Regions from separate parts of the Catenulispora subtropica genome, predicted to be linked through region 1. Evidence: riboswitches for the same ligand, from Rfam matches in the RefSeq annotation. Region 1 holds a riboswitch; each other region holds the start of a gene.
What was found. Region 1 has a riboswitch for cobalamin ahead of ABD466_RS06250 (ABC transporter substrate-binding protein). Riboswitches for the same ligand answer to the same signal wherever they lie in the genome.

Region 1 (4,191 bases):
GTGGAAGCGGGCGCCGTTGGCCGTGATGTCCCGGTGGGTCCACGGGCCGGGAAGGCGGATCGGATCGGAATCCTGCATGGCATCAGCCTCCCATGCTGCCGCCTTGTGAGGAGCTTGCGTCCGGGCTCGGGGGGCGCGGGAGGGGCGTGCGCGGTGAATATTGGCTCGCATGTGCGGCGATGCGGTGTTAGCCATGGATTATGAGCTCCGATGCCCCTTCCTACCCGGTCCGCCCCTTCACCGACGAGGAGGCGCCCGCCTTCGCCGCGCAGCTGGACTTCGGGTTCCACGAGAACCCGCCGCAGGAGGCCCACGACCTGTGGCAGGGTCTGCTGCCGCGGGAGCGGTCGGTGGCCGCGTTCGACGGCGACGAGCTGGTGAGCACCGGCGGTGACTTCCCGTTCGAACTCACGGTGCCCGGCGGGGTCACGGTGCCGGCCGGCGGCGTGACGATGATCACGGTGAAGGCCACGCACCGGCGGCGCGGCATCCTGACGGCGATGATGCGGCACCAGATGCACGGGTGGCACGAGCGCGGGGACGCGCCGGTCGGCATCCTGCTCGCGTCCGAGCCCGCCATCTACGGACGGTTCGGCTACGCGCTGGGCGTCCAGCACCTGAGCCTCACCGTCCCGCGCGGCGACAACGGGCTGTCGGCGGTGGCCGGCAGTGACAAGTTCCGGATGCGGATGGTGGATCCGCTGGAGGGATACGAGCGCTGCCAGGAGGTCGTCGAGGCCAACCGGCTGGGCCGGCCCGGCATGATGCCGCGGGTCGGCGACGGGTGGCGCGACGCGGCGCTGGCCGACTGGGAGTTCGCGCGGGACGGCGCCGGGCCGCTGCGGTGCGTGCTGGCCGAGGACGCCGACGGGACGACCGTCGGCTTCGCGCGGTACCGGGTCAAGGAGGGCTACAACAACCCGGCGCGGCCGGAGTGCAAGGTGAGGGTCAAGGACGTCTACGGGCGCGACCTCGCTTCCTACGTCGCCATGTGGCGATTCCTGTGCGACCTCGATCTGACGAGCGAGGTCCAGGCCGAGGTGCCGGCCGACGACCCGCTGACGTTCCTGCTCGCCGACTTCCGGCAGGCGGTACCGCGCCTGCAGGACATGCTCTATGTGCGGATCGTGGACGTGGACAGGGCCCTGGCCGCGCGGCGTTACGCCACTGCGGTGGACGTGGTGTTCGAGCTCTCCGACCCGTTCTGCCCGTGGAACACCGGGCGGTGGCGGCTCCGCGGGGACGCCGACGGCGCGGAGTGCTCGCGGACGACGGATCCGGCGGACCTGGTCCTGGGGCCGCGCGAGCTCGGGGCCGCGTACCTCGGCGGGTTCTCGCTCGGGGCGCTGGGCCGGGCCGGGCGGATCGAGGAGCTGCGGGCGGGGGCGCTGGCGCAGGCGTCGCGGGCGTTCGTCAGCGATGTCGCGCCGTTCGTGCCCTTCGGATTCTGATCTGCGCTTTTGGATTCAAATCGCTGTCTCATACTGTGGGCGGCATGACTGAGGCACTGGAGAAGGATTACAACGGAGTACTCCTGCGGCGGCACCCGGCCGAGGGCAACGGCGTGGTCGCGGAGATCGTGCTGAACCGCGCCGAGGCGATGAACGCGATCTCGACCGGGATGGCCGCGGCGATCCGGGACGTGGCGCCGGAACTGGCCGACGACCCGGCGGTGCGCGCGGTGGTGGTCTCGTCGGCCGCGCCGTCGGCCGAGGGGAAGAACCACGCGTTCTGCGTCGGCGTGGACCTGAAGGAACGCAACCAGATGAGCGACGCCGAGCTGGTCGCCACCCGGCCGGCGTTCCGGCGCACCTGGTCCGCCTTCGGCTCGCTGCCGATGCCGGTGATCGCGGCGGTGTCCGGCTACGCGCTCGGCGGCGGCTGCGAACTGGCGCTGGGGTGCGACCTCATCGTCGCCGACGACGGTGCGGTGTTCGGCCTGCCGGAGGTGTCGGTGGGCGTCATCCCCGGCGGCGGTGGAACGCAGACGCTGGTGCGGCGGGTGGGCATGAACCGCGCCGCGGACCTGATCTTCACCGCGCGGCGGATCGACGCCGACGAGGCCGACCGGTTCGGGATGATCGACCGGCGGGTCGCCGGCGCGTCCACCGCGCGGGCGGCGGCGCTGGAGCTGGCGCAGCAGATCGCGAAGAACTCGCCGATCGGCGTGCGCAACGCGAAGCACGCGCTGAAGGTCGGCGCGGATCTGCCGCTGGCGGCCGGACTGGACGTCGAGGACGGGGCGTGGCGCGCGACGGCGTTCTCGGCGGACCGGGCCGAGGGGGTGCGGGCCTTCGTGGAGAAGCGGAAGCCGGTCTGGCCGTAACGGCGGGGTCACGGCCGCCGGGGCTGCGACAGCCTTCGACAGCCCGCGACAGCCCTCGACAGCCCTCGAGTTGTGCAGATCACGGGCCCGCGCCCCGTTCGGGGTTAGTCGCGGGCCCGTGTGCTTGCTAGCGTCTGCGGTGACGGCGGCGTGCCGTCCACAACGTGTGCAGCGAAGCCGGTGGGAATCCGGCGCTGTCCCGCAACTGTGAGCTCCCCCGGGAGCGAGCCAGGTCGCCTCACGCGGTGTGTCAACGTTCGGCCCTCGCGGTTCGGGGCGGTCCGGCTGTGCGCATCACGGTCACCAGGGCCGGCGTGCGTCGCGCGGGGCCGCGGATCAGCCGGAGGAGCTGACCTCGTGCATTCTCGTCTGCACAGTGTGGCGCGGCATGTCGCCGTGGGTGTCATAGCGGGTTCGGCGTTGCTGGCCGCCGGGTGTTCGTCGTCGAAGTCGGCGCCCGCGGCGTCGGGCACGGCCTCGACCTCGACCTCTTCCTCGGCCTCGCCGAGCGCGGCGGCGTTCCCGGCCACCGTCACCGCCAAGAACGGCGCGGTGAAGCTGGCCGCGCAGCCCAAGAAGATCGTGTCCCTGTCCCCGTCGGCGACCGAGGACTTGTTCGCGATCGGGGCGGACAGCCAGGTGGTCGCGGTCGACGACCAGTCGAACTACCCCGCGAGCGCGCCGAAGACCGCGCTGTCCGGCTTCAAGCCGGACGCCGAGGCGATCGCGAAGTACAACCCGGATCTGGTGGTGGTCGCCGCCGACACCTCGAACATCGTCGAGCAGCTGGGCAAGCTGAACGTGCCGGTGCTGTGGTTCGACGCGCCGAACAGCCTGGACGACGCCTACGGCCAGATCACCGCCCTCGGCGCCGCGACCGGCCACGCGGACAAGGCCGCCACCGAAGTCGCCGCCATGAAGCAGAAGATCACCAGCGCGATCGCGGCCACGAAGAAGCCCGCCACGCCGCTGAAGTACTACTACGAGGTCGGCACCCCCGGGAACTACAGCGCCACCTCGAAGACCTTCATCGGCTCGGTCTTCGCCCAGCTGGGCCTGGCCAACGTCGCCGACGCCGCCGACAAGACCGGCGGCGGCTACCCCCAGCTCAGCGACGAGTACCTGGTCACCGCGGCGCCCGACCTGGTCTTCCTGGCCGACACCAAGTGCTGCCAGCAGACCTCCGCGGCGGTCGCCGCCCGCCCCGGCTGGTCCGCCGTCCCGGCGGTGAAGAACGCCGCCAAGGGCACCATCGTCGGCCTCGACGACGACATCGCCTCCCGTTGGGGCCCGCGCCTGGCCGACCTGGTCCAGCAGGTCTCCGACGCGGTGAACAAGGCCCAGGGCTGAGACCCCGGCGATGAGGCGCGGAGGTTCGCCCGGCCCGGCGGTGCCGGGTCCGGGCGAAGGGACGACCGGAGGGACGCTCGCTACGACAGCCGCGGGGGTGGTGTCGGGCGAGATCTCCAGGGAGAGCGGGCCGGCAGCCGATCTGACGGGTGCGATCGACGACGGGGTGGTCCCTGCGCGCAAACTCGCCCGCCCGGCGATCGTGCTCATGGCCGCCACCGCGGCCCTTCTCCTCTCCGTCCTCGTCGCCAGTCTCGGCGGTGCCGCCGGCCTCCCGGTCGGTGGCACCGCCGCCGCGCTGCTCGACAAGCTCCCCTTCGTCCACCTCTCCACCGGCCTCACTCCGGTGCAGCAGGGCGTCCTCGACCAGATCCGGCTGCCCCGCGTCGTCCTCGCGACCTTGGTCGGCGCCCTGCTTGCGCAGGCCGGCGCGGCTTATCAGGGAGTGTTCCGCAACCCGTTGTCCGACTCCGGCACCATCGGTGCCTCCGCCGGCGCGGGGATGGCCGCGACCC
Region 2 (4,191 bases), on a different contig from region 1:
ATCGGGCGCAAGGTCAGGTCCAGACCGGGGTCGAGCAGCATCAAAGGCTTCCTTTACTGGCAGGCTTCGCAGGCTTCGGGGTTCTCCAGCGAGCAGGCGACGGCCTCTTCCGAGGCGACGGTCACCGTCGCCTGCTGGATCCGCGTCGCCGGCCGCGACCGGAGGTAGTACGTGGACTTCAGCCCGGCCTTCCACGCGTACATGTACATCGACGACAGCTTCCCGATCGTCGGCGCCGCCAGGAACAGGTTCAGCGACTGCGACTGGTCCACGAACGGCCCCCGCGCCGCAGCCAGGTCGATCAGCGCCCGCTGCGGCAGCTCCCACGCCGTCCGGTACAGCGTCCGCAGCTCCGCCGGCAGCGCCTCGATGTCCTGCACGGACCCCTCGGCCCGCTTGATCGCGTCCCGCACCGCCGGCGTCCACAGCCCCAGCGCCTTCAGCTCGCTCACCAGCGCGCTGTTGATCTGCAGGAACTCCCCGGACAGCGTCTCGCGCTTGAACAGGTTCGACACCTGCGGCTCGATGCACTCGTAGCAGCCCGCGATCGAGGCGATCGTGGCGGTCGGCGCGATCGCCACCAGCAGCGAGTTGCGCAGGCCGGTCGCGGCCACGCGGGAACGCAGAGCGCTCCACCGGGCGGCCAGCGCCGGGGACGTCGCCGAGCCCCACAGGTCCGGCTGCAGCGCGCCCCCGGCGGCCCGGGTCCGGTCGAACGCCGGGTGCGCGCCGAACCGCTCGGCCAGCCCGGCCGACGTCTCCAGCGCCGTCAGGTAGATCTCCTCGGCGATCCGCGTCGAAAGCTTGCGCGCCCGCGGGTCGTCGAACGGCAGCCGCAGCGCGAAGAACACGTCCTGCAGCCCCATCAGCCCCAGCCCGACCGGCCGCCACCGCGGGTTCGACGCCGCGGTCTGCTCGCTCGGGTAGTAGTTGATGTCGATGACGCGGTCCAGGAACACCACCGCCGTGCGGACCGTGTCCCGCAGCCGGTCCCAGTCCACGGCCGACCGGTCCGCGGTCAGGTGCGCCGCCAGGTTGACCGACCCCAGGTTGCACACCGCGGTCTCGGCGTCCGAGGACACCTCGATGATCTCCGTGCACAGATTCGACAGGTGCACCGTGTTCCGGCTCTCGCCGGGGCCCGGCTCCGCGGTCTGGTTGCAGAGCCGGTTCGAGGCGTCCTTGAACGTCATCCACCCGTTGCCGGTCTGCGCCAGCGTCCGCATCATCCTGCCGTAGAGCTCGCGCGCCGGGAGCTGCCGGACGTAACGGCCCTCGGCCTCGGCCCGGCGGTACGCGGCGTCGAACGCCTCGCCCCACAGGTCCGGCAGCTCCGGCACCTGGTCCGGGTCCATCAGCGACCACAGCGCGTCCGCCTCGACCCGGCGCATGAACTCGTCCGGGATCCAGTTCGCCAGGTTCAGGTTGTGGGTGCGGCGCGCGTCCTCGCCGGTGTTGTCCCGCAGCTGCAGGAACTCCTCGATGTCCGGGTGCCACGGCTCCAGGTAGACGCACGCCGCGCCCTTGCGGCGTCCGCCCTGGTTGACCGCGGCGACCGAGGAGTCCAGCGTGCGCAGGAACGGCACGATCCCGTTCGAGCGGCCGTTGGTGCTGCGGATCAGCGCGCCGCGCCCCCGCACGCGCGAGAAGGCGATGCCGATCCCGCCGGCGAACTTCGACAGCCGTGCCACCTGGTGGTAGCGCGCGTAGATGGAGTCGAGCTCGTCGCGCGGGGAGTCGACCAGATAGCAGGACGACATCTGGGTGTGCCGCGTGCCCGAGTTGAACAGCGTGGGGGAGCTGGGCAGGTAGGCCAGCGAGGACATCAGCCGGTAGAAGCCGATCGCCTCCTCGGCCTGCTCCGACAGCCCGGCGGCCACCCGCAGCAGGAAGTGCTGCGGCGTCTCGATGACCCGGCGGGTGACCGGGTGCCGCAGCAGGTAGCGGTCGTAGACGGTACGCAGCCCGAAGTACTCGAAGCGGAGATCGCCGTCCCCGTCGATGGCGGCGTCGAACCGCTCGGCCTCCGCGGCGACGAAGGCGGCGGTGAGATCGCCGATCAGGCCCTCCCGATGCCCGACGGCGATCGCCGCGCTGAACGCCACCGCGCCCTGCCCCGCGGCCTCGTCCGCGATCACCGCCGCCAGCAGCCGCGCCGCCAGCTTCGAGTACTGCGGCTCCTCGCCGATCAGCTCGGCCGCGCACTGCACGGCCAGCTCGGCGGCCTGGGCCGGGCCGGCGCCGGCGGGCAGGCCGGCGAAGGTCTTGCGGGCGACGCGGCCCGGGTCGACGTCGGGGAGGCCGGCGGCCCAGCGCGTGACGGCCGCTTCCAGGGACCGCTCGGAGACCGTCGCCGTCCCCGCCGGAGGCGGCGTCGCCGGCTCCGCCCCGCCCGACCCCGTGCCGGCATCGACATCGATCCCGACCTGCGTGACCGTCACAACCCTCTCCTCGCCAGTCGTAGGTCCCGATCCGGACCGTGCGCGAGGAGACGAGAAGGCGCGCGGCAGCGCGGCGCCCTTCGCCGTCAGCCGTCCCGCGCGGCCTCGGACCGGCCGCACCCCATGTCCGGGCGCGGCACCGCTGGCAGGTCTTCGGACTCGCGGGCGTCCGGGGACCGGAGACTCCCGGACCCGGAACCTACTGGCCGTCACTTCCCAGGCCGGCGCCGGCGCCCGAAGGCGCCGCCGGCCCAGTGTGCACGACGGCGGTCGTTCCCACTCACCGCTGCGGGGCAGTCCCGGACTCGCACCGGGTTCCCTCTTGCCTCGGCCGCCGCCCGTGCTGCGAGCGGACGGCCGAACCAGCTGCGTCGGACACCATATCTTGTGGCGGGCTCTAATTCACAATCAACATGCTGTATGTCAGAGGGCTACCGGGGCGTGCTGAGAGCTGCTACTGGAACGTCGCGTGCGTCGGCCGCAGGTAGATCCGCACCCGGTACGGAGCGTCGCCCACGGGGCCGTCCATCGGCAGCGAGTAACGGTCCGCCAGCACCGCGAAGAAGGCACCCTCGGTGTCCGGTTCGATCCGTTCCACGGTGCCGCGCAACTCCAGGTACCGGTACGGCGCGTCCGGGTCGTTGATCGACACCGCGGCGTTCGGGCGCTCGCTGAGCTCCTTGTACTTCGCACGCTTGGTCGAGGTGGTGAACGACAGGAACTCGCCGTCCCACAGGAACCACATCGGGTTCACGTGCGGGTTCCCGTCCGCGCGGATGGTCGCCAGGTGACAGAAGACGGGGCGCTCGAGCAGGTCGGCGTGCGACTCGGGGATCACAGACATGGCTCCACTCCATCCGGCCCGGTGCGACCCCGCAAGTCGCGATCCGACACGCAGCGATCACGATCCCTGATCGTGCGAGGTCCGCCCATCCACGACCCGGTTCCGGTTCTCCCGTGGACGGGCGGGCCTCGGAGCGGCTCAGGAACCCCGGACGGCGACGACGGTCTTGCCCGGGCTGCGGTTCTCGGCCTGCGCGATGTGCGCGTCGATCGCCTCGTCCCACGCGACCACCCGCGGCGCCGGGAGCTCCCATCCCGAGCCCGCCTCGGCGAGCGCGAACACCGCCGCGATGAGCGCCCCGACGGCGCGCGCGTCGGCGCGGGCCCGGTTGATGATGCTGAAGCCGGCGGTGGTCCAGTTGTTGCGCCGCAGGTCCGCCGGCGCCGGGGCGGCCGGGTCGGGCTGACCGGCCGCGGCGCCGTAGCTGACGTAGCGGCCCCCCGGCGCGAGCAGCCCGAGCGAGGCCGACGCCACGTCGCCGCCGATGGACTCCAGCACGACGTCGAAGAGTTCGTCGTCGTTGGCCTTGCGGGCCGCCGCGCCGAACTCCGCGTCCCGCACCGCCGGACGGTAGACCGCCGCCAGCCTGCCCGCGGAGTTCGCGCTCGTGCCGCCGACGACGCAACGCGGAGTGCGCAGGCTCAGCACGGCCGCCAGCGCGTCGCCGACCCCGCCCCCGGCGCCGGTGACCAGGACCCGGTCCTTCGAGGACACATGAGCGGCGTCGGCGAGCCCGACGGCCGTGGCCCACGTGAGCGGCACGATGGTGGCCCGCTCCAGGGCCAGCCCGTCCGGCACCCGCGCGGCCAGGCCGGCCTCGGCCACCACGGTCTCGGCCAGACCACCGCCGTCGACCGTGAACGCCACCACCGCGTCACCGACCGCGAACCCGTCGACGCCCTCGCC
Region 3 (4,191 bases), on a different contig from region 1:
GGCGGTGAGCTGCTCGTTCAGGAACGCGATGATGTCCTTGTCACCCTGCATGCCGCCAGATCCTGCCAGAGTGGCGGTCGCGGACGGTAACGACGTCGTGGCGGATTGCGCCGAACGGGGGCCGGCGGGGCGTGCCGGATCAGCCCAGGGCGGGGAGCGCGGCCGGGCAGTCCGGAGCGTGCACGGTGACCTGGGACGGGAGCACGTCCCCCGCGGGGACCGCCGGCAGCCGCTCCGCCTCGGGTACGGCCTCCGCCGGCGCCGAGTCCGCGACCCGGGCGGCGGCCAGCAGGCAGCTCAGCCGCTTCACGCAGGTCCCGCACGACGCGCCCGCCCCGGTGGCCTGGCGGACCTGCTTGACGGTCTGGGCGCCCAGCGCGACCGCGGCGTCGACCTCGGCGGTGGTCACCGCGTGGCATATGCAGGCGTACAAAGCGTGGCTCCGGGGGCTCGTCGATCGGCGCGTCCGGCCTGATCACTGGGGACTTAGGCGAGCCTAAGCTACTTATCCGGCACTGCCAAGTCCCCGGCGCACGTGCCGTGCACCACATCTGGAAACATGGACCGCATGGGGCAGCCGGGATCAGGGGTGGACATCGAAGCCGAGGAGCAGACGGCGGGCCGGCTTCCACCCGGTCAGCGCATGCAGCGCGGCGAGTGGCCGGTGCTGCACTACGGCCCCGTGCCCCGCTTCAAGCCGGACAGCTGGGACTTCCGGGTGACCGGCGCCACCGCCGACGGCGAGGAGGCGGTCTGGTTCCACGACGAGTTCTCGGCGCTGCCGGCGATCGACGTCGTGGCCGACTTCCACTGCGTCACCAAGTTCACGATGCTGGACGCCGCCTGGCGCGGCGTCGCCGCCCGCACCGTCCTCGACCTGGCCCCGCCGGCCCCGGACGTGGCCCACGTGACCGTCTGGGCCGAGTACGGCTACAGCACCAACCTCCGCCTGGAGGACCTGCTCCACGAGAACGTGGTGTTCGCCACCCACCACAACGGTGAGCCGCTCACCCCCGATCACGGCTTCCCGCTCCGCCTGATCGTGCCGCACCTGTACGCCTGGAAGGGCCCGAAGTGGGTGCGCGGCATCGAGTACCTCACCGAGGACCGCCGCGGCTTCTGGGAGGAGCGCGGCTACCACAACATCGGCGACCCGTGGCGGGAACAGCGGTACTCCTACCAAGAAGACCCGGGCGACGGGCCGCCGCTGTAGGTCGGAGACCGTAGGGCCCGGATCATCACCGCATGTGGATCCGGCGCAATACGGCCTGCCACAGCGTTCCGGAGCGGCTCAGCGCGCGGCGGCGGCGTTCGGATCCCGCAGAGGCGTGCGACCCCGACGATCCGGGCGACCCCGCCGATCCGGGCGACCCGTGTGATCCCGCCGGCTGTCCCTTCCCGCCCTTCCCGCCCGCTGCGCGCGTGTCGCGTTGCTCACCCCGCCCCGCACCCGCCGCCGGTCCGAAGGCACCGCCCTCCAACTCGTATTCGCCCAGGACGCGCGGTCCGCGCTTTCGCTCGATCACCTTCCCATTGACAGACACATCCGGACATCCCGCCACCGGGCGCCGGACGAGCGCGCCCAGGCGCCCCGGCGCGCCCGGCCGGTCGCGGTTTGACGCCCGATGATCGCTGCGGGATGCTGCAACGCAGGATGGTCGGCAGGAATCCCGGTGTGAATCCGGAACGGTCCCGCCACTGTGATCAGGGAGCACCTCTTCGTGGGATGCCACTGGAACGTCAACGTTCTGGGAAGGCGGGAGAGGCGCTGCGATCTGAGAGTCAGGAGACTCCGACCGTCCCCGGCACGCCGCCCCCGCGGCGTGCTTGTGCTACCTGACCTGTCGGGCGTGGACACCCGTGAGGAGCTGATTCGGCGTGCCGCCGTACCCCTTCGCCGCAGTGGTCGGACTCGACGATCTGCGGCTGGCCCTGTTGCTCAACGCCGTCTCCCCGGCCGTCGGCGGGGTGCTGGTCCGCGGTGAGAAAGGCACCGCCAAATCCACGATCGTGCGCGCCCTGTCCGCGGTGCTGCCGGAGATCGACGTCGTCCGGGGCTGCCGCTTCTCCTGCGACCCCGAGGTCCCCGACGTCGGCTGTCCGGACGGCCCGCACTTCGGCGCCGTGGTGGTCGACTCCCGCCCGGCCCGCCTGGTGGAGCTCCCGGTCGGCGCCACCGAGGACCGCCTCGTCGGATCGCTGGACCTGGAGAAGGTGCTCGCCTCCGGCATAGCGGCCTACGAACCCGGACTGCTGGCGGCGGCCCACCGCGGCCTCCTCTACGTGGACGAGGTCAACCTCCTCCACGACCACCTCGTCGACCTCCTGCTGGACGCCGCCGCGATGGGCGTCGCCCACGTCGAACGCGAAGGCGTCTCCGTCCGGCACTCCGCCCGCTTCCTCCTCGTCGGCACCATGAACCCGGAGGAGGGCGAACTCCGCCCGCAGCTGCTCGACCGCTTCGGCCTGACCGTCGAGGTCCGCGCCAGCCGCGACCCGGCCGAACGCGCCGAGGTGGTGCGCCGCCGCCTCGCCTACGAAGCCGACCCCGAGGCGTTCGCCACCGCCTGGGAGGCCGCCGACAAGGAGACCGCCGCGCGCATCGCCGCCGCCCGCGAACTGCTCCCTTCCGTGGTGCTCCCGGACGGGGAACTGCTGCGGATCACCCGGATCTGCGCCGCCTTCGAAGTCGACGGCATGCGCGCGGACCTGGTGACGGCGCGCGCCGCCACGGCGCTGGCGGCCTGGGCCGGCCGGACCGTGGTGATCGCCGAGGACGTGCGGCGGGCGGCGACGCTCGCGCTGCCGCACCGGCGGCGCCGGCACCCGTTCGACGCGCCGGGGCTGGACGAGGAGCGACTGGACGAGGCGATGCGGGACGGGGACGAGGATCCTGATCCCGGTCCTGACGGGCCCGGTGGCGGCGGCCCGCTCGACGATCAGCCCGGCGGCGGTGCTCCGGATGCGCGGAACACCGAGCCGGAGCGGCCGGAGAAATCTGATCAGCGGTCGCACGACGAGGCGGAGAAGGAGCCGGTCGGCCAGGCGGTGGCCGATTCCGGCTCCTCGGCGGGCGGGCAGGAGCCGTCCGGCGCGGCGCGGGAGCAGAGCCCTGCGATGCCGGGCGAGCCGTTCAAGGCGCGCCTGCTGAAGGTGGAGGGCGTGGGCGGCGGTGCCGAAGGCCGCCGCTCCAAGGCGCGGACCAGCTCGGGCCGGGCGATCGGCGCGCGCCCCGGGACACGCGGGCTGCACCTCGTGGCGACGGTTCGAGCGGCCGCACCTGAGCAGGTGTCCCGAGGCCGCGACGAAGGCGCCCTGATCCTCCGGCCCGCGGACCTCCGCGAGCCGATCCGCGAGGGCCGCGAGGGCAACCTCGTCCTCTTCGTCGTCGACGCCTCCGGCTCCATGGCCGCGCGCCAGCGCATGTCCGCGGTCAAGGGCGCGATCCTGTCGCTGCTCATGGACGCGTACCAGCGCCGCGACAAGGTCGGCCTGGTCACCTTCCGCGGGCGTGAGGCCGACGTCGTCCTCCCGCCCACCTGGTCCGTCGACGCCGGCGCCGCGCGCCTGACCACCCTGCCCACCGGAGGCCGCACTCCGCTCGCGGCCGGGCTCCTCCAGGCCGCCGGCGTCCTGCGCGTCGAGCGGATGCGCGATCCGCAGCGCCGCCCGCTCGTGGTCGTCGTCACCGACGGCCGCGCGACCCAGGCCTCGCGCGCGAAGGACCCGCTGGCCGACGCCCGCCGTGCCGCCGGTCACCTCGCGACCACCGTCGCGTCCGTCGGCGGCACCGCGGTCGTCGTGGACTGCGAAGCCGGCCCGGTCCGCCTGGGCCTGGCCGCCCGGCTGGCCGGCGACCTCGGGGGCGAGTGCCTCCGGCTCGCCGATCTGGCCGCGGACACGCTGACCGCGGCGGTGCAGAGCAACCGCCCCCACTCCGACCGGAGGGCCGCCTGATGCCCCAGGGCCAACCCGCATACGTGCCCGACGACGGCTTGACCACCCGGCAGCGGCGCAACCGGCCGCTGACGATCGTCCACACCGGTCCCGGCAAGGGGAAGTCCACAGCCGCCTTCGGGCTGGCGCTGCGTGGGTGGAACCAGGGCTGGCCGATCGGGGTGTTCCAGTTCGTGAAGTCGGCGAAGTGGCGCATCGGCGAGGAGAACGCCCTCAAGGCGCTCGGCGAGCTGC
Region 4 (4,191 bases), on a different contig from region 1:
GATGAACTCGTACCAGAAGGCTGCGAAGGCTTTCAGCCGGCCCATACCGCGCGCCTCCTGCGCAGGACCCAGACCGCGGTGGCGGCGACGGCCAGCACATAGGCGACGATGACGGGGAGGGCGGCGTCACCGCCGGGCCACTCCGCGCCGGCGCCCGCCGCGCCCCAGAAGATGCCGAAGCCGGTGAGCATCACACCGACCGCGAACTTCATGGTGTTCTCCGGGACGCGGGCCAGCGGGGCCTTCAGCACGACGCCCGCCGCCGCGACGGTGAGGACGGCGGCGACCGCGGCCAGCGCGGCGAGCGCGACACCGTGCTGATTGGCGCCGAAGGTGAGGGCGATGAACGCGACCTCCAGGCCCTCCAGGACGACACCCTTGAAGGACAAGGTGAAGGCGTACCAGTCGTCGACGAACGGCTTCTTGCTGCTGGTCACCCGCGCGGCGGCGGCGACCTGGCGGCGGTAGGCCGCGGCCTCGTCGCGCAGGTCCTTGTCACCGGACGCGCGCAGGATCGCTTTGCGCAGCCACTGGAGCCCGAAGGTCAGCAGCAGCCCGCCGACCACCAGCCGCAGCGTCTTGAGCGGCAGCACCGTCAACGCCGGCCCGAGGGCCGCGACCACGGCCCCGAGCAGGAGCAGCCCGGCCGCGACGCCCTGCAGCGCCGGGCGCCAGCCGCGCGTGACGCCGGCGGCGAGCACGATGGTGAGAGCCTCCACGGCCTCGACCGCGCAGGCCAGGTAGACGGACAGCAGCAGGAGAGCTGTTCCCACGGGGTTAATGTAACCGGTCCGGCCACGGAAGCCGTCACGGCACGGCGGTGAGGAGCGGCCGGTCGCTCCCTGAGGACGGGCCATGGCGCGGCGTCGATAGGTTGTGCGCATGCGATCTTCTTCCCGGGCCGTGGGGCTCGCGCTCGGCTTCGCGGCGGACTGGTATTTCGCGGACCCGCGGCGAGGGCATCCGGTGGCCGGGTTCGGCCGGGTGGCCGCCGGGCTGCGGAAGGTGATGTACGCGGACTCGCGGGTCGCGGGTGCCGCCTACGCGGGCACTCTGGTGGCGGGGGCCGCGGCGTTGGGCGTCGCGGGGGAGCGGTTCGGGCGGCGCCCGTGGGCCGGGACGGCGCTGACCGCCGCAGCGACGTGGACCGTACTCGGCGGGACGTCGCTGCGGCGCGAGGCGGCGCTGATCGGCGGATCGCTGACCGAGGGCGACCTCGCGGCGGCCCGGGAACGGCTGCCGCACCTGTGCGGCCGCGACCCGCGGGGCCTGGACGCCGACCAGATCGCGCGCGCGGTCGTCGAATCGGTCGCCGAGAACACCTCCGACGCGGTCGTGGCCCCGCTGTTCTGGGGCGCGGTCGCGGGGATCCCGGGGCTGCTGGCGTACCGGGCGTCGAACACGCTCGACGCGATGGTCGGCTACCGCGACGCGCGGTACCGGAACTTCGGCTGGGCCGCGGCCCGGCTCGACGACGTGCTGAACTACCTGCCGGCCCGGTTCACCGGCGCCGTCACGGTCGCGGCGGCTCCGATCGTCGGCGGCAGCCCCATCCAGGCCCTCAGGGCGCTGCGACGCGACGGCGCCCGCCACCCCAGCCCGAACGCCGGACGCTGCGAGGCGTCGGCCGCCGGCGCGCTCGGCGTCCGCCTGGGCGGCACCAACACCTACGGCGACGTCGTCGAACACCGGCCGGTACTGGGCTCGGGGCGCGCGCCGAGGGTCGCCGACATCCGGCGGGCGTCGGTGCTGTCGGCGACCGTCGGCGGCGCGGCCGCCGTCGCGGCGGTGCGGCTCGCCAAGGGACTCGGCCGATTCAGGGGCTAGCCCCGATCCGCCGATCTGGCACACTGTCCCCCGGACGACGAAGTCAGGAAGCCCGTGCGAATCGGGCGCTGTCCCGCAACTGTGAGCGGTCCTCCTCAAGGCCGCGAGTCAGGAACTGCCTGTCGTCCGTCACCATCGGCCCGAGGCGGAGCGCGGACTCCGCGAGAGGAAGTGCCGCCGCATGCCCGCGCGCGTTCTGCTGCTGTCCACCGCTGACACCGAGCTTCTGGCCGCCCACGCGTCCGGCGCCCCCTATCGCACGGCGAATCCCGCCCGGCTGGATGCCGACAGCCTCGCGCCGCTCCTCGGCGACGCGGACGTCGCGGTCCTGCGGCTGCTCGGCGGCCACCGCCTGTGGCAGTGGCTGGTCGACGCGGTCGCGGCCAGCGGGGTTCCGGCCGTCGTCCTCGGCGGCGAGGCGGTGCCGGACGCCGAACTGATGGCGTTGTCGACCGTGCCCGGCGGCGTCGCGGCCGACGCGCTGAACTACCTCACCGCCGGCGGTCCCGCGAACCTGGCGCAGCTGGCGAACTTCCTCACCGACACGGTGCTCGGCGGCGGCGAAGGATTCGACGCGCCCACGGCGATGCCCGAGTTCGGGGTGCACGGCGAGCGGGCGAGCCGGGACGGCCGCCCAACCGTCGGCATCGTCTTCTACCGCGCGCACGAGCTCTCCGGCAACACAGGATTCGTCGACACCCTCGCCGACGCCCTCGAAGCCCGCGGCGCCAACGCCCTGCCGGTCTACTGCGGCTCGCTGCGGGGTCTGTCCGACGCCGCGGGCCAAGGCCTCGTCGAGCTGCTCGGCCGCTGCGACGCGCTGGTCGTCACCGTCCTGGCCGGCGGCGGGGCCACCGCGGCCGACGCCGGCGCCGGCGGTGACGAGGACGCCTGGGACGTGGGAGCGCTGGCCGCCCTCGACATCCCGGTGATCCAAGGGCTCTGTCTCACCTCCTCCCGCGAGGCGTGGCGGGACTCCGACGCCGCGCTCACCCCGATGGACGCGGCGATGCAGGTCGCGATCCCGGAGTTCGACGGCCGCCTGATCGCCGTCCCCTTCTCGTTCAAGGAGAAGGGCGAGGCGGACATCCCCGTCTACGTCGCCGACGAGGAGCGCGCCCGGCGGCTCGCGGGCATCGCCTTCCGCCATGCCGCACTCCGCTCGATCCCCAACAGCGACAAGAAACTCGCCCTGGTCCTGTCCTCCTACCCGACCAAGCATTCCCGCATCGGCAACGCCGTCGGCCTGGACACTCCTGCCTCCGCCGTCCGCCTGCTCACCGCCCTGCGCGCGGCCGGCTACACCGTCGGCGACTTCCCCGAGGACGGCGACGAGCTCATCCACCGCCTCATCGCCGCGGGCGGCCACGACGTCGAGTGGCTCACCGAGGACCAGCTGGCGGCCGCCCCCGCCCGCGTCCCGCTCGGCGATTACGAGTCCTGGTTCGCGGGCTTGCCCGCCGAACTGCGCGAGGGCATCCGCCGGCACTGGGGTGAGCCGCCCGGCTCGCTCTACGTCGACGGGGACGACATCGTGCTCGCCTCGCTCCAGTTCGGGAACGTGCTGCTGATGATCCAGCCGCCGCGCGGCTTCGGCGAGAACCCCATCGCCATCTACCACGACCCCGACCTGCCGCCGAGCCACCACTACCTGGCCGCCTACCGCTGGCTGGAGAACGCGTTCGGCGCGGACGCCGTCGTGCACCTCGGCAAGCACGGCACGCTGGAGTGGCTGCCCGGCAAGGGCCTCGGCCTGTCCGCGTCGTGCGCCCCGGACGCGGTCCTGGGCGAGCTGCCGCTGGTCTACCCGTTCATCGTCAACGACCCCGGCGAGGGCACGCAGGCCAAGCGCCGCGGCCACGCCACCATCGTCGACCACCTGATGCCGCCGATGGCGCGCGCCGACACCTACGGCGAGCTGGCCAAGCTGGAGCAGCTGCTCGACGAGTACGCCGCCGTGTCCGCGCTGGACCCGGACAAGGCCCCGGCGGTGCGGGCGCAGATCTGGACCCTGATCCGCGCCGCGCAGCTGCACCACGACCTCGCGGCGTTCCTGCACGGCGACGTCGAGCGCCAGCCGGCCGACGACGACTTCGACGAGTTCGTGCTGCACCTGGACGGCTACCTGTGCGAGATCAAGGACGTGCAGATCCGCGACGGGCTGCACATCCTCGGCCGGGCGCCGGAAGGCGGGGAACTGGTCGCCGACGTGTTGGCGGTGCTGCGGGCGAAGCAGGTCTTCGGCGGGGTGAGCGGCGCGGTGCCGGGACTGCGGCAGGCGCTCGCGGCGTTCGTCGGCCTGGACGAGCAGGTCCTGCTGGCCGAGCCCGGCGCGCCGGTGAAGAGCCCTGAGTCGCTGAGCGA

Region 2: another riboswitch for cobalamin. It lies ahead of ABD466_RS12090 (ribonucleoside-diphosphate reductase subunit alpha); the one in region 1 lies ahead of ABD466_RS06250 (ABC transporter substrate-binding protein).
Region 3: another riboswitch for cobalamin. It lies ahead of ABD466_RS18620 (putative cobaltochelatase); the one in region 1 lies ahead of ABD466_RS06250 (ABC transporter substrate-binding protein).
Region 4: another riboswitch for cobalamin. It lies ahead of cobN (cobaltochelatase subunit CobN); the one in region 1 lies ahead of ABD466_RS06250 (ABC transporter substrate-binding protein).

What each region holds. Positions count from the first base shown of each region.
Region 1 is NZ_BAAAQM010000005.1:32,786-36,976, reverse strand. It holds gene ABD466_RS06265 (alpha/beta fold hydrolase) at 1-78, opposite strand, end outside; gene ABD466_RS06260 (GNAT family N-acetyltransferase) at 201-1,451, shown strand; gene ABD466_RS06255 (enoyl-CoA hydratase/isomerase family protein) at 1,496-2,326, shown strand; cobalamin riboswitch at 2,447-2,581, shown strand; gene ABD466_RS06250 (ABC transporter substrate-binding protein) at 2,696-3,676, shown strand; gene ABD466_RS06245 (FecCD family ABC transporter permease) at 3,885-4,191, shown strand, end outside.
Region 2 is NZ_BAAAQM010000011.1:61,885-66,075, forward strand. It holds gene ABD466_RS12085 (ribonucleotide-diphosphate reductase subunit beta) at 1-41, opposite strand, end outside; gene ABD466_RS12090 (ribonucleoside-diphosphate reductase subunit alpha) at 54-2,441, opposite strand; cobalamin riboswitch at 2,569-2,823, opposite strand; gene ABD466_RS12095 (PPOX class F420-dependent oxidoreductase) at 2,896-3,285, opposite strand; gene ABD466_RS12100 (quinone oxidoreductase family protein) at 3,424-4,191, opposite strand, start outside.
Region 3 is NZ_BAAAQM010000020.1:23,534-27,724, reverse strand. It holds gene bfr (bacterioferritin) at 1-51, opposite strand, end outside; gene ABD466_RS18630 ((2Fe-2S)-binding protein) at 140-433, opposite strand; gene ABD466_RS18625 (sulfite oxidase-like oxidoreductase) at 569-1,213, shown strand; cobalamin riboswitch at 1,665-1,791, shown strand; gene ABD466_RS18620 (putative cobaltochelatase) at 1,879-3,957, shown strand; gene cobO (cob(I)yrinic acid a,c-diamide adenosyltransferase) at 3,957-4,191, shown strand, end outside.
Region 4 is NZ_BAAAQM010000020.1:115,718-119,908, reverse strand. It holds gene ABD466_RS19055 (hypothetical protein) at 1-45, opposite strand, end outside; gene ABD466_RS19050 (COG4280 domain-containing protein) at 33-773, opposite strand; gene ABD466_RS19045 (cobalamin biosynthesis protein) at 883-1,827, shown strand; cobalamin riboswitch at 1,826-1,964, shown strand; gene cobN (cobaltochelatase subunit CobN) at 2,009-4,191, shown strand, end outside.